DNA from 2 places in the Halobacillus sp. ABD4_316 genome. Region 1 is predicted to be linked to the other one. Evidence: riboswitches for the same ligand, from Rfam matches in the RefSeq annotation. Region 1 holds a riboswitch; the other holds the start of a gene.

Region 1 (8,128 bases):
TCATCAGTGTCGCCATTTCAATGGCTGCTGTGGCTGCCTCCCAGCCTTTGTTACCGGCCTTCGTACCTGCACGCTCGATGGCCTGTTCAATGGTGTCTGTGGTAATGACGCCAAAGATCACTGGAATACCAGTCTTCTGGGAAGCCTGAGAAACCCCTTTAGCTGCTTCGCCGCAAACATAGTCGAAATGCGGCGTGGAGCCGCGGATGACAGCTCCCAGGGTGATAACCGCATCGTACTTCCCGGTTTCCGCCATCTTCTGAGCGGCCAGTGGAATTTCAAAAGCTCCAGGCACATAAGCAGCCTCTACATCGTTCAGATCGACGCCGTGACGCTTCAGCGCATCTACGGCTCCTTCATACAGCTTACTCGTAATAAAATCGTTGAACCTTCCTGTTACAATACCGATTTTCAGTCCTGTTCCTACAAGATTACCTTCAAATGTTTTAACCATAAGTCTCTTCCTTTCTAGTAGTGGAATAAGTGCCCCATTTTAGACTGTTTCGTTTTCAAGTAGCTTTCATTTTCTTTGCGGGAAGGCATCTGAATAGCCACCCTCTCTACAACCTCAAGACCAAAACCACCAAGTCCGGAAATTTTCTTCGGGTTATTCGTCAGCAGACGAAGTTTTGTAATGCCCAGGTCCTTCAGGATTTGAGCACCGACACCGTAATCTCTTAAATCAGGCCCGAAGCCGAGTTTCTCATTCGCTTCCACCGTGTCATAGCCTTCTTCCTGAAGCTTATAGGCTTTCAATTTATTCATTAACCCGATCCCGCGGCCTTCCTGTCGCATGTACAGCAGAACACCGCTGCCATTTTCGGAAATCTGCCGTAAAGCGTTGTGCAGCTGAGGACCGCAGTCACAGCGGTAGGAGCCGAAGACATCCCCTGTCAGACATTCGGAGTGTACCCGCACAAGGGTCGGCTCCTCCGGATTGATGTCTCCTTTTACAAGAGCGATGTGATCTTTAAAATCGATATCATTCTTGAAGCCTACCGCTCGGAATTCGCCGTATTCTGTAGGCATCTGCACCTCGATTTCCCGGGTCACATGGTTTTCCTGCTCATGGCGGTATGAAATCAAATCCGCAATGGTGATCATCGGAATGTCAAACGCCTCGGCCATTTCTTTCAGGTCAGGCACACGGGCCATCGTTCCATCATCTTTAATGATTTCACAGATGACACCTGCCGGCCGGGCTCCCGCAAGACGTGCCAGGTCGACAGCCGCTTCCGTATGACCCGCTCTGCGCAGGACACCGCCTTCCTTGGCAATCAACGGGAAAATATGACCGGGCCGCTGGAAATCGGAAGCTTTACTTTCCGGGTTCAGCATTTCCCTGATGGTCAGGGCCCGTTCGTCCGCTGAAATTCCAGTTGTTGTCTCTTTATGATCCACACTGACCGTAAACGCTGTCTGATTAGGGTCTGAATTATCATTGACCATAGGCATCAGCTCGAGCGCTCCAGCTGTTTCATTCGTAATCGGGGCACAAACCAGCCCACGCCCATGCTTGATCATAAAATTGATCATCTCCGTGGAAGCATGCTCCGCAATTCCAATAAAGTCCCCTTCATTTTCCCTGTCCTCGTCATCACAAACGATGACAAGCTTTCCCTGCTTCAATACATCAATCGCTTTTTCAACCGAATCAAACATATGCTTTCCCCCTCTTCATGCAAACCCGTTATCAGCCAGCATCTTTTTGGAGATGGCTGTTTGCGGGTGCTCTTGATTCTGCCCACTCAGGAAGTGAGCGACATATTTTCCAATCATGTCACATTCGATATTAACTTTGTCTCCCGGACCTTTCCTGCCGAGAACGGTATGTTCCATCGTGTGCGGAATCAAAGAAATGGTGACACGATCCTCTTCTACTCCGAATACAGTCAGGGATGTACCATCAACAGCTATCGAGCCTTTATAGACAAAATAAGGAACCAAGTCGGACGGAAGCTGTATGTCGTAATAGACGGCGTTGGACTCCGGCCTTTTTGATACAATGCTGCCCGTACCGTCAATATGACCCGATACAAGGTGACCGCCGAACCGCCCATCTGCCGCCATCGCGCGTTCAAGATTGACATCGCTGCCCTGCTTTAATTCATGGATGTTGGTGGCGCGGTATGTTTCCGGCATCACATCAAAGGATGCGGTATCCTTCGTATAATCTGTCACGGTCAGACAGACACCGTTAATGGAAATACTGTCCCCAAGCTTGATATCTTCCAGAATTTTGGATGCAGCAATCTTTATCTCCAAAGCTTCCGTTTTACTTTTAACGGACTGCAGTGTTCCTATTTCTTCTACAATTCCTGTAAACATTAGGATTCCCCTTTTCTTATCGAAACAATTTTAATATCTTCTCCAAGCTGTTCGGTCGATACAAACTCAAAAGATGTCACCTGTTTCAACTGTTGGATGCCGCGGCCGGCAACCGGGGTCAGTGCTTCTTTTCCACCGATCAATTTGGGAGCAATATACGTAATCGTCTCATTCACCTTTCCTGATCTGACAAAAGCGTCGGCAATGGTGGCCCCTCCTTCAACAAGGAGAGAGGTGACCTTGTGCTTTCCTAAATAGCGCAGGACTTCTCCAGGATCGATGGTGCGGCCAAGCGGAATGACGTGGACATGGGCATGCTCTTCAAGAATCAGACGCTTTTCATCCGGTATATCCGCTGACGTGAAAATCCACGTTGGAGATTCATTATTTTGTATCAGATTCGAAGCAGTCGGAATACGAAGATGCGTATCGAGGACAAGACGGATCGGATGCTTTCCGCCACCCGGAATTCTTGTCGTCAATGTCGGATTATCCATCATGACCGTATTGATCCCGACTAGAATCGCGTCCGATTGATGACGATAGCGGTGTCCGTCCTGCCGCGCCTCTTCTCCTGTGATCCATTGACTCTCTCCACTGGCGGTGGCAATCTTCCCGTCAAGGCTCATCGCTGTCTTTAAACGGACATAAGGTTCACCTGTTTGAATGTAATGAAAGAAGGCACGATTCAGTTCATCTGCCTCGTCTTTCAAAACACCCGTCCGGACCTCCACGCCCTGCCGCTTCATCATTTCAATGCCCCGGCCGGAAACTTTAGGGTTCGGATCCGATGAAGCCGTAACGGCCCGGCGGATGCCTGCCTTCACGACAGCTTCGGCACACGGAGGTGTCCGTCCATGATGGCTGCACGGTTCAAGAGTGACATAGATGTCCGCGCCTTCCGCTTTTTCTCCTGCCATCCGTAGTGCGTGCACTTCCGCATGAGGTTCACCAGCCTTCACATGCACGCCTATACCGACGACTTGATTATCTTTGACCACAATGGCGGCTACTGAAGGGTTGGGACTCGTCTGGCCGACCGTTTCCCTGGCCATCTGTACAGCCATTGCCATGTACTGCTCATCACGCTCCATCTTCATCACCTGCTCTTTTTCCATAAAAATAACCCTGAAGAAGACATACTTCTCCAGGGTCTTAAACGTCATTTTTTTGCGTACAGCAAACAAAGGGTACACGTGTTGCATGAACGGTACCGATACGTTTCCACAACCTTCTCCCATCCAGACTTTAACTGTCGGCTTTGGAATTTCACCAAATCAGGGAGAACCGTGCTTAACACTGATTCTCCGTCGCGGGCTGAGAGCATAAGCTCATTACCGCCGGCTGGGACTTTCACCCGACCCCGAAGGTTTCCATATTCAGTTGAATTACTTTAAATATATATGAAATCCCCATCTGCCGCAATCCTTAAGGTTTAAACAGCACCCATTAAGGCTATGTACTCATAAAACTGACCGCCCTTATGATGGGCACACGGATAACTGTCCACCGGATTCACGCCGCTTTGTTGTGAAATCAACAGGATTCATGACAGCCTTTCAACATCCTCAACAGAAGATGCACCACCTGATTTTAACAATCCAATGATGTGTAAGCCTGCTCTTTTCACGAACCTCCTATTGTAAAGCAGAAGAAAATCAGCTAGTATAGATTTATCAGGAAAACGTTTGCATAATAAGATATATTTTTAGATTTTCATGGTTATGGTTATTGAATAAACAAGCTGTTTATTCAATCATTCTCACTGAGAAAACGTTTGCATATCACGAATGATTTTATTAGGAAAGAGGGGCTGTATATGGAACGGGTATGGTGGAAAGAAGCGGTAGGATATCAAGTTTACCCTAGAAGTTTTCAGGATTCAAATGGAGATGGGATCGGCGATCTGCAGGGAATGATCAGCCGTCTGGACTATTTGAAGGATATGGGCATTGATTTCATTTGGATCTGCCCAATGTACAAATCCCCGAAGGATGATAACGGTTATGACATTTCCGATTATCAGGACATCCTGGATGAATTCGGAACGATGGAGGATTTCGACGAGCTGCTTAAGGAAGTGCATAAACGTGACATGAAGTTGATCATCGACCTCGTCCTCAACCATACAAGTGATGAACATCCATGGTTTTTGGAATCCCGGAAATCCAAGGACAATCCCAAGAGGGACTGGTATATCTGGCGCGATGGCAGAGGCGGCCGCGAACCGAACAACTGGGAGAGTATCTTTGAAGGATCGGCATGGGAATATGACGAGGAAACAAGGCAGTATTACCTTCATGTGTTCTCCAGAAAGCAGCCGGACTTGAACTGGGAGAACGAAGACGTCCGCGAAGCTCTATACAGCATGGTCAACTGGTGGCTGGATAAAGGAATCGACGGTTTCCGCATAGATGCCATCAGCCATATCAAAAAGCGGCCGGGCTTTCCAGATATGCCGAACCCTGAAAAAGAAACGTATGTGTCCTCTTTTGATATGCATATGAACCAAAAAGGGATCCACACCCACCTTCAGGAATTCAAAGACCGCACATACGATAATTATGACGTGATGACGGTCGGAGAAGCGAACGGGGTAAGTGCCGATGAAGCGGATCAATGGGTCGGCGACAACGGAAAAATGGATATGATCTTCCAATTCGAGCACCTGGACCTTTGGGATCAGGATGCTGAACAGCAGCTTGACATTAAGGGTTTGAAAAAAGTACTGACCCGATGGCAGAAAGCTCTTGAAGGGGATGGATGGAACGCTTTGTTTGTAGAAAACCATGACAAGGCCCGTGTCGTTTCGACGTGGGGGGATGATCAAGTCTACTGGCGCGAAAGTGCGACGGCGATTGCAACGATGTATTTCTTTATGCAGGGGACGCCTTACATTTATCAAGGTCAGGAAATCGGCATGACGAATATGGCCTTCCCTTCCATTGAAGATTATGATGATGTGGCTGCGAAAAATTTATATCAGAACAAAAAAGCAAAAGGCATGGCTCATAAGGACATTATGAACATTCTCTGGAACACATCCAGGGACAACAGCCGTACGCCGATGCAGTGGAGCCGTGAAGCACAAGCTGGTTTTACAACCGGAAACCCGTGGATGAAAATCAACCCGAACTATACGTCCATCAATGTGGCTGATCAAGAACAGGACCCCCATTCCATCTTGAACTACTACAAAAAAATGATTGCCATGAAAAAGGAGCAGGATGTGTTTACGTATGGCATCTATAATCTTCTTCTTCCGGAAGATGAGCAGATTTATGCTTATACGAGGACGCTGGACAGTAAAAAAGCCATCGTCATCGTCAATCTGACCGATCAAGCAGCTGACTTTCAGTCGGAGGAGCCACTCAGCTCCAGTCAGCTGATGTTGTCCAATTCGATTGTAAACCATCATAAGAACGTATCCAGCTTCTCGTTGAAGCCTTATGAAGCGCGCGTTTACCTTATGGAGACGTAAACGAAGAAAGCTTGTAAAACCATGGTTGGTTTATAGTGGTTCTCTCTTCCTGCCAAGGCGGAGTCCTTTAAAAACGAAAAGCGGCCTGTATGCCATGCCATACAGGCCGCTTTTTTCTTCCCTTTCTGTCAGGAAGCAATAGTTACATCTGAGTCCAGCTCCAACGCTACATTTCCTGCAATTGCTCGTGAGATCATGCAGGACTTTTCCGCCTTTTCAACAAGACGCTGGAGTTTTTCCAACTCCTTCTCTTCTGCCTCACTTTTCAACACGACACGGGGACGGTGAATGATTTTCTTATAGGTGAAGACTCCGTCGGTCACATCGACCTGACCTTCCGAGGTCATATCCATTTCCTGAAGCGGCAGATCCGCTCTTTCGATCATAGCGGCCAGCGTAATGATGTAACAGGTCGCCGCCGCCCCCAGAAGCATTTCATCCGGGTTTGTTCCTACATCCGGTCCATCCATTTCTTTAGGGATGGAGATTTCTGTTTTCAATTTATCTGATTCGATCCGGCCGACTTCGTTGCGGCCGCCCGGCCAGTCTGCCTTTAAATGAAAATGATGTAATGCCAAAGCAGAACAACCTCCTTTTTATTTTTTCATAGCAATGAATGGATACGTACCTCCATTGGTCTTCTGCATAAACCGGTGGGTTTCTTTAAATCCAGCTCTTCGGTATACTTCGACCGCCCGCTGATTGAACTCAGCAACACTCAATGTAAAAAAACGGGCCCCATAGTGGCGCTCTGCAAAACTCAAACCAGCTTCCATAAAGGAATCTCCCTTCCCCTTTCCCGTTAGATCCGGGCGGAGTCCAAGACCTACATCCACCGTTTCTTCAACAGTCGGATGAAAGGTGAAGAAACCGATCAGCGCGCCTTCCCTATAGGCGCTGTACGTATGCGGACTTCTCCGATGAGGATCGATAAACTCACGATAATCTTCTTCATCGGCGGTCATATCGTAAAAATCATACGGCGGAGGATAATGCCACGCCGCCATTTCCTCGGCTTCCTGCTGGGTCATCCGGGAAAAAGTGATGGACATTATGACTCCCGCGCATCCCAGTCTTTCTTGAAGCGGTCCATTTTTATATGCAGCTGCTCCACCATTTGATGGACACGCTGAAAATCTTCCCGATCGAGTTCTTCTGGATCCATGCTCTCAACAACCTGATGCAGCATATCAATCCGGTTTTTCACATAACGGAATTGATCGGACGTATTTTCTACAGCTTTTCCCACCGTACATTCCCCCTTTTCTCTATTGTATCGTTTCTTTTATTTTCAATAAACCAAACGGCACTTTCACGCGCCATGAACGGGTGCGGAATGTGCCGTGCTTCAGCTGAGTGATACAAGAAAACCCGTACTACGTGCGATCATAGTACGGGTTTTCTCCTCAATGCCGGGCTCTGCCCTTTAAAATCAGGCTTGCTTTTCTTCCTTTTTACCGGAAAGGAACCAGCCCAGCACTGCAATTAAAACAAGGACAGAATAGAATATAATTTTCCACACTGTCGAATGAGCAAAGTGTTCATCAAGAATTTGAATATTCGGGTGGGCTAGCGTGGATACGACAAGCTTGATACCGACCCATCCCACAATGACAAAGGCGGCGATTTCAAGACCCGGACGGGATTGAAGCAGATTGACGAACACATTGGCCGCAAAACGCATGATGATAATTCCGATCATCCCCCCTGCCAGGATGACACCGAACTGTCCTCCATCCAGACTTCCGACGTTGGGAAGATCCGTTTCTGGAAGAGCAACAGCAAGAGCTACAGCAGCTAAGATGGAGTCGACAGCAAAGGCGAGGTCGGCAAGTTCGACTTTCAACACAGTCATCCAGAAGCCTTTCCCCCGCTCGGAGCCGGTATCTTCCTCTTCCTCCTCTTCCTCTCCGCCGGACCTCCATTTATCAATGAGGTGCTTGATCGAGATGAATAAGAGGTAGGCGGCACCAAGGGCCTGCACCTGCCAGACATCGACAAGGAAAGATATAATGAATAAAGAACCAAATCGTAAAATGAACGCACCAAGCAGTCCATAAAACAGGGCTTTCTTACGCTTTTCTTCCGGCAGGTGCTTTACCATAATGGCCAGAACAAGAGCGTTGTCTGCGGCTAGAATACCTTCCAGACCGACAAGTACAATCAAAACCCAGCCATACTCAATCAACAATTGAACATCCACAGTTTCACTCTCCTCATTTATACAAGCTGCCATTAAAAAATGGCCCCGACCAAAGTGGTCCGGGCCATTACATAGACCTTTACCACTGTGGGTAAAGGTCTCGCTAACAACGTACG
Region 2 (8,128 bases), 650 kb from region 1:
CCGCGCTGCTCCAAAAGCTGATGGACCATCTGCTTCAAATGGTCTTCGGGGAAAATGAGAACATTCATCGTTAAGTAAGAAGCCCCGTCCACTTTCGTGAGCAGAAAAGCCGGAATTGTCATCTGACTGTCGGGGAAGCTTTCCCACAGACGTTCCTCCGCTTCTCCGGGATCAAAGCTGAACCCCCCCAAGGCGGTTAATCCTGTACCCTTTTTCTGATAATCGTCATAGACAACAGCATTGTCCATAAGCTTCTGCCACAATCTCTGCACTTCCTGAAAACGATCAGCACGTTCGGCGTAAAGCTGGCTGGCCCGTCCGATGCCGACCATCGTCAAGTCATTATCCGCACTCTGCCAGAACGTCCGGTGAAGATCAACCGCCTCACCGGTATGAAAAAACTGAAAAGCATCCATATCATCTATATGTTCAACGATACTTATACATTGAGGTTCCCCAAGAAGATGCGCTCTCTGAAGGGCTTCCCCTGCTATTTCTTCTATATGAGGGGCCTTCGTATGAAGCATATTCATTCCTCCCATTCCTTAAGGGACGTTGAGTAATCCATATTTACTACACAGTTAAATGGAACTGCATGCACCACTCTCTATTTTATTCTCTTTTTTCTATTGACTCAAGAAATCTTACCTTCCAGGAGCATTTTCACCGAATGATTGACACCCCGGGACTCTTTCCCTAAACTTAAATTGTTATCATAAAAATTGTAGAATGACAAGGGAGAGAACATCCATGAGTTCCATACAAAACCAAAATATAAAAGCTTCCTTGAATGAACGTGAAGGTTTTCAGGTGTGGTGGAGACTGCTGCGCCCCCACACCTTGACGGCTGCTTTTGTCCCCGTTTTCGTCGGGACGATGCTGGCCGCCATCGAACAGTCCTTTAATTTCTGGTTGTTCGCAGCCATGCTGCTGGCTTCCATTCTCATTCAAGCGGCTACGAACATGTTTAACGAATACTACGATTATGTCAGGGGGCTGGATAATGAGAACTCCGTCGGCATTGGAGGGACCATTGTCCGTGACGGGATCCGTCCGCAGATGGTATTGCTGCTGGCTCTCAGCTTTTTCGCTGCTGCCGGACTGCTCGGTGTCTATATATGTGCCTCCTCCAGCTGGTGGGTGGCTGCTGTCGGACTGGTATCCATGTTGTTCGGTTATCTTTACACCGGCGGACCGTTTCCCATCGCCTATACACCGCTCGGTGAACTGACAGCAGGCTTCTTTATGGGCACCATCATAATAGCGATCAGCTACTATATCCAAACGATGACGCTAACCGCAGATGTGCTGATCGTTTCTGTTCCCGTCGCCATCTTCGTCGGCTGCATCCTGTTAGCGAACAATATCCGCGACAGGGAAAACGACGCTGAAAACGGCAGGAAAACGTTAGCGATCCTTTTCGGCCATAAAGGATCCATCCGCTTTTTGACAGCTCTCTTTGCCATCGCTTATCTTTGGACGGCTGTCCTAATGATGATCGGCCTCCTGCCATGGTGGTCGCTGGTGACTCTCATTAGTTTAGGAAAAGCCAGAAAGGCCATTCAGGGATTTATAGGAAAAAAAGAACCCCTGGAAATGATGCCGGCTATGAAAGCAACAGCGCAGACGAATACCCTGTATGGATTCCTACTCGGATTGTCGCTGCTTATACAACTGTACTTCCCTCTTTGATATAAAAGGGAAACGGCGTAAACACATTACACCATTGTCTGAAAGAAGGATGGAGAACCATCCTTCTTTTCTATAGGTTTGACCATTGGATCAATGGGAATATTACATAAAGGATGGGATGACTATGAATGAGATGATGATGAAGAATACATTGATGGAAGCCCTGGGAATGGAAGTCATGAAAGCAGAACCGGATGAAGTGGAAATGCGCATGCCAGTGGATGCCCGTACTCATCAGCCGATGGGGTTCCTCCACGGCGGTGCGAACGTTGCCCTGGCTGAAAGCGCCGCAAGTATCGGCGGATTTTTAAACATCGATACCAACGAGCAGCAGGTCTTCGGTATTGAAATCAACGCCAACCATATAAAGAGCGCAAGAGAAGGCTGGGTGACAGCAACAGCGGTCCCTTCCCATATCGGTAAAACGACAATGGTGTGGGAAATCCGTATCGTCCATGAATCCGGCACGCTGCTCTGTATTTCCAGATGCACCCTCGGGGTTGTTCCTTTAAAAAAGTAAGCCATCCTTATAAAAAGGAAGGAGACATGAAGCATGTTATCAGACAAGCAGATTCAACAATTCAAACAACAGATCATAGAAATGAAAGAAGAAGCTGAACAGGAAATGGAAAAGTACAAAGAGGATGATGCCAAGGAGCTTTATCCGAATGACCGGACAGGGGAAATTTCCAGCGTCGCGGACCACCCGGGAAACCTTGGTACAGATCAGCACGAACGGGAAAAACGCCAGACGTTTTATGAACAGGCAAGGGAGAAGCACATGGCAGCGGAAGATGCCCTGAAACGAATCGAGGAAGGCCGTTACGGCGTCAGTGAGAAATCAGGGGACCCAATCCCTGTCGAAAGACTTGAAGCTCTTCCAACCGCCCGCTACACCGTTGAAGAAGAACGGGAAATAGAAAAGGATGCCTGATAAAAAGGATGCCGTCATCAAAACGGCATCCTTTTTTTGTCAATCCATCTCCCGAAGCTGTTCGGAAGGTTCTTCATCTAAATCCGGCTCTTCTTCGTCCATATTGAACGGCGTATCCCGTTCCCCGTTCTGACGCACATCCCTTTCATAATCCCGTCTCATTTCATCGATGTCCTGGTGCTCCCGGTTGTTGCGGAAACGCTGTTCCTCCGGCATTTCATTCCTATCTGTACGTTCATAACGGGCAGGCTCATAATTGATATCCTCCGGCCCATCCTCGTTCCCGTTCATTCCGCAGCCACTTAATGTAACCATCACCAGCAAAGCAGCTCCCATGATTTTTTTCATCCATAAACACCTCTTTCAAAATAGTAAGAGCATGTTTACTTTCTCCTTTTACGATGCTTTTACACATAGGAGAACGCACTGGTTTTCCAGCTCATAGATAAAGACCCTGACACCCCAGCCAGCATCTTGAAAAAAAACCTTATGTTTTTCTATAAGTGAAGGATATTCTTTCCTCTATATCATTTTCCTTTTCGATATAAAGAGAGCCGGCGAGTTCATAACTCGCCGGCTCTCCCTTTACGCTGCGGATGAGGACCGCGGACTTTTCTGTTCGATCCAAGGTTTCATCCGTACAAAGAGCAGGGTGAACAGTGCACTCACAATGATTCCTTTAAGAGCATTGAATGGCAGAATCCCTGCTACTACTGTTATCCATTTCACTTGTGCACTCATCGTTTCCCATCCCATGAACCAGCTGTAAGCCGGAAGGATGACAAAGTAGTTCAGTACACCCATGCCGAACGCCATAATCAGAGAACTCGTCACAAGTCCTGATACAAGCGATTTAACACTCTTGAATTTATGATAGATCATCGTAACCGGAAGGATAAACAAGAGGCCTGCGGCAAAGTTTGCGACCACTCCCACCGGATCTCCTGCACCGGTATATATAAAATAAAGACCATTTTTTAACGCTTCAACAAGGATGCCTGCTGCGGGTGTAAACATGATGCCTGCAAGCAGGGCAGGAACATCACTGAAATCCACTTTCAAGTACTGCGGAAGCAGCGGCAGCGGAAAGTTCAGCAGCATCAGAACCATGGAAATGGTCCCAAACAAAGCAATCGTAATCAATGTAAATAATTTTCTTGATGACTGAGCCGGATAACGGTTCATCATCGATCTCCCCCTTCATCTTTACACATTGATTCACATCCCAGATGAAGGTGAGCGGCTGAGCCTGACCAATAAAAAAACCCCTGAAGCATTGGGCTTAGGGATGGTCTTGGTCCACGGCTAAATAGAGGCAGCATATCTAGCATGCGCTGCCTGTTCCGCTCGACATCTTCTCCCATCCAGACTGTAACTGTCGGTCCCGGACTCTCACCAGGTCAGCCATGCAGAAGAACTGCACGGGTCACGGACTTAAAGGTCACTATGCCTTCTTACCGTCGGTCGGGAATTTCACCCTGCCCCGAAGATGGAATCAATATAATTTTGTATCTTTATTTTATACAAAACCTGTACTCTGTGCAAGCAGGAAGTTCTGACGGCCGTTTCCCTCCTCTGTTTTGATCAAAAAGCAGATCTGTTAAATCTATCATTGGCCTACACCGGCTATCCGGGGATGAATACGATACCAATGTACCACACAATATTATGGATAAAGGTGGAAAAACATGGCGAATTGCAGGAAAGTTTCCGTTCCAGGGAAACTGCCGATAAAGTTTCCTAAGAAAAAAGAGAAAGGCGAGACAAAACATGACTGTCCATCCGGATGTAAGTGTCATTTTAAAAAGCCTGAACGTAAGCCCGCCAAACTAAACAGTGACTGCTTCGTAGAAAATGCTCTGGTTGGGACAAAACAGGTACAAAAAGTAGCTGAATCCACCCTGCCACTCGGTTTATTCGCAGCTACTGGAATTACAATTGGCAGCCTGGTGTCTGTAGAAGTCGTTCCTAATCTGGAGAATATCACTATGAACGCCCGGATCATTAAAAACAAAGTCGTCAACATTGGCTTAATTCCGGCTGTAGTGACTGTCAGTTTCCTTGATAACGATGGTGCCTTGGGAGCCGGTGTATTGAATACTTCCGTCCCATTCCAAGCCCACACGGATTTCCCCGGGGCATGTCCGGAAGATACCCTGACAGAAACACCACTCGAAGTCGAAGGGATTTTTACGCAGGAGGGAGTTCCCGTTGTCGATCTGGCTGGATTAGGGCTGGTAGACGGGATCATTGTGAAAATCATTCTTCAAACCACCATTACGGTTACAAGACCTGTCATTCGTGACGCGCACGGCAACGTTTGTGATTTGAACCCCAACCGCTGCAGGCAGGACACAGAAACTTCATCCTTCACTTTCTCCGGATCCGAAGACGACTAAATTTTTCATTTGGAAGGAAAGAGAGCTTATCGATAAGCTCTCTTTTATCATTCCATTACCTATCATTCCTTAAAACAAATGCCCTTCTGTGCGGAGTCCATGACCGATAAACCGGTTTGCTGCAGACAGCCGCGTCCGTGATCAGGAAGTTCTTTCAGCAGCATCTAAACGAATCTTACAGCCTATTCCAGTAAATCTATCACACCGGCCTACACCGTCCATCTCTTCAGGAATAGTATACCTATGTACAACACAAATTTATTGATAAAGGTGGAAGAAATATGGCGCACTGCAGGAAAATTTCCGTGCCCGGGAAACTGCCGATGAAGTTTCCTAAGAAAAAAGAGAAAGGCGAGAAAAAACAGTATTGTCCGTCCGGATGTAAGTGCAGCTTCAAAAAACCTGAAATGAAGCCGGCTAAACTAAACAGCGACTGCTTTGTAGAAAATGCTCTGGTCGGTACAAAAGAAGTGCAGAAGGTTGCTGAAACAACGCTTCCTCTATCCCTTTTTGGTGCAATTACTATTGCCGGAATCTTATCAATTGAAGTCGTTCCTGACTTGAATAACATCACAATGAATGCAAGAATCATCAAAAATAAAGTCGTTAACATCGGACTGATCCCCGCTACAATCAACATCCGTACAAACATTCTAGGGTTGGAATTAGTTACCCTTTCGACAACCATTCCGTTCCAGGAACACACAGATTTCCCTGGTGCATGCCCGCAGGACACCCTGCAGGAATCACCGCTTGAAGTTGAAGGAATCTTCACTCAGGAAGGAGTTCCTGTAGTAGATTTAGCTGGATTGAGTCTTGTCGATGGAATCCTTGTGAAAATCATCCTTAAAACAACCATTACCGTCACCCGCCCGGTTATCCGGGATGCCCACGGCAATGTTTGCGACTTAAACAAGGACCGGTGCCAAAACAGCATGACACCTCCATCCTTCACCTTCCCAGCTCCAGATGATACAGGGATCCTATAATTAATAAGGGGGCCTATCAGGTGATAGGCCCCCTTATTTTTCTGACATGCTATATCATTTCCTTCAAGGACTGCGCTTCTTTGTTAACGGCTTCTCCTGCTTCGACAACCTGCTGGTAGCCACGGGATGCACCATCAAGTTTATTCAGTGCTTTCATCAGTTCCTTCTGAATCATCTCGGTTCCTTGATTGATACGAGAAATCTCCTGCGTAATCTGGTCCACATTTTCCCGGACTTCTCCAATGGAATGCTCCACTTTGTTGGAGAGCTTCCGGACTTCCTTCGCAACCACATCAAATCCTCGACCGTGCTCCCCGGCCCTTGCGGCTTCTATAGCAGCATTCAATGACAAAAGATTCGTCTGGGAGGCAATATCCTTAATGGTCTTCACGACCCCCTGGATGTTCTGCGCCTGTATTTTCAAACCTTCCAGTGTTTTCGTGTTCTCTTTGGAAGTCTCATTAATGAGAGCAATCTGACTGTTCAAAGCCTCATGCTCCTCCATCCCTTCCTCAGCCCTGGTGTTCAAGTCCAAGGATACACTCTGAAGCTTTTCCACCGTTCCATTTAATTCATTCTGCCTCGCTGTGATGTCAGAAGCCACCTTCATTATCCCTGTTATGCTCCCATTCTTATATACAGGCATATAAGTAGCTTCCAGCCACACTTCATGACCTGATGCATCTTTGCGCTTGATCTTATCCTGAAAGCTTTTCCCATTCCACAACGCACGCCAGAATTGTTCATAGGCGTTGCTTTCCGTGAAATCACTGAAGCAGAACTCCTTATGGTGCCTGCCTATCAAATCACGGCTCTTCCGATAGTTCATCGTCTGTGCAAAAATATCGTTCGCATAGGATACCCTGCGGTCCTTCCCAAAAAATATGAGGGCCAGATGATCTTCCACCGCTTTAAACAATTCGACATGGGTCGTTTCTTTTTCTACGACATCCCAATCCAAATTCCTCCGCCTCCAGAAATTGCAAAGTTTTTAAATCCAATCGTCTTGATTTCAGTATAACAGAGGCGGTTCCTGAAAAGTCTTGAAAATGAACCGGGATCATGTAAAAAAATGCATAAAAAAATCCCGCTCCTAATGAGCAGGACCATCCACTTTATCCGTCGCGTCCAACAGCAGCCTCAGTGTTGCAGACACCGTTGAGACGTCTACGAGGCCGTCTTCACTGTCTTTTACTTTTCCTAACTGAAGCATAATGTAGTCATCATACCCCTGAACGTGAATTTGGCCGGCATTGATTCTTCCTTTCAACATTACAATCTGCTGATGCAGTGCTTCACGGTCCATGCCGATCACTCCTTAACACTATAGAAGATTATATCGGCTAGTGTCTCCAAATATGCATAAAAATAAACAACATACTATAGGACATTAAGGGAGTGGCTCGTATAAAACACTTTACAGATAGATGGTTGGTGATATCGGACTTTGTGAGAGCCATTGTTTTTCATGTAAGATCCATTCAGCTGTTAAACATGGAGCTCAACAGCTGGATGGATCTATGAGTACTGGACACGATGGTTTGGACAAAAAGAGGATTGTCAAACAGGTGCCAATTTCTCTCTTCCCTATTACTTCAGGTGAATGAACGATGAGTGCCCGGTGATAACGCCTGCAGGAACCGCTGAGTCCGTGCCCGCAGTAAGCATCCACCGATAAGCGGTTCACAAAATCCCTGACTTATTGAAGGAAAAACAGGTTTCAATCTCTTTAATCATCCAGTGGATTTAAGCTTTCTTTTCCCGTCATGCCGGCAATCATATCGACAAGAAGGGTGATTTCCTCTTCTATATCCTCGATGCTCGCTGTTTCTACAGGGGAATGCATATACCGAAGCGGCAGGGAGACAAGACTGACCGGCACCCCTTTCCCTGTCAACCGCATCTTGTCAGCATCCGTACCTGTCGCTCTGGGAGTCAGTTCATATTGAACATCCATATCGAGAGAGGCGGCTGTCTTTTCCAGCAGTTGATTAATCTTGCGGTTAATTGGAGCTCCTTTAGCAAGTACCGGCCCCTTTTCAAGACGGACGTCCCCGTGTTTCCGCTTGTCTACACCCGGATAATCAGTAGCGAACGTCACGTCACAGGCAATG

What was found. A riboswitch is a leader RNA that binds a small molecule or an ion and turns the genes downstream of it on or off. The one in region 1 is predicted to bind FMN.
Region 2: it holds a riboswitch for FMN, as region 1 does, so the genes downstream of both, ACXAJH_RS12370 (ECF transporter S component) here and ribD (bifunctional diaminohydroxyphosphoribosylaminopyrimidine deaminase/5-amino-6-(5-phosphoribosylamino)uracil reductase RibD) in region 1, are expected to answer to the same signal.

The regions. Positions count from the first base shown of each region.
Region 1 covers NZ_JBSWZA010000002.1:438,535-446,662, reverse strand. The annotation lists gene ribH (6,7-dimethyl-8-ribityllumazine synthase) at 1-454, opposite strand, end outside; gene ACXAJH_RS09260 (bifunctional 3,4-dihydroxy-2-butanone-4-phosphate synthase/GTP cyclohydrolase II) at 469-1,662, opposite strand; gene ribE (riboflavin synthase) at 1,678-2,328, opposite strand; gene ribD (bifunctional diaminohydroxyphosphoribosylaminopyrimidine deaminase/5-amino-6-(5-phosphoribosylamino)uracil reductase RibD) at 2,328-3,422, opposite strand; FMN riboswitch at 3,554-3,703, opposite strand; gene ACXAJH_RS09245 (glycoside hydrolase family 13 protein) at 4,148-5,809, shown strand; gene ACXAJH_RS09240 (OsmC family protein) at 5,938-6,387, opposite strand; gene ACXAJH_RS09235 (GNAT family N-acetyltransferase) at 6,406-6,861, opposite strand; gene ACXAJH_RS09230 (SE1561 family protein) at 6,861-7,058, opposite strand; gene ACXAJH_RS09225 (TerC family protein) at 7,242-8,012, opposite strand.
Region 2 covers NZ_JBSWZA010000002.1:1,087,246-1,095,373, reverse strand. The annotation lists gene ACXAJH_RS12395 (isochorismate synthase) at 1-527, opposite strand, end outside; gene ACXAJH_RS12390 (1,4-dihydroxy-2-naphthoate polyprenyltransferase) at 751-1,692, shown strand; gene ACXAJH_RS12385 (hotdog fold thioesterase) at 1,826-2,212, shown strand; gene ACXAJH_RS12380 (TraR/DksA C4-type zinc finger protein) at 2,246-2,626, shown strand; gene ACXAJH_RS12375 (hypothetical protein) at 2,666-2,974, opposite strand; gene ACXAJH_RS12370 (ECF transporter S component) at 3,212-3,814, opposite strand; FMN riboswitch at 3,975-4,121, opposite strand; gene ACXAJH_RS12365 (hypothetical protein) at 4,315-5,025, shown strand; gene ACXAJH_RS12360 (hypothetical protein) at 5,307-6,014, shown strand; gene ACXAJH_RS12355 (methyl-accepting chemotaxis protein) at 6,064-6,975, opposite strand; gene ACXAJH_RS12350 (hypothetical protein) at 7,108-7,320, opposite strand; gene ACXAJH_RS12345 (M20/M25/M40 family metallo-hydrolase) at 7,744-8,128, opposite strand, start outside.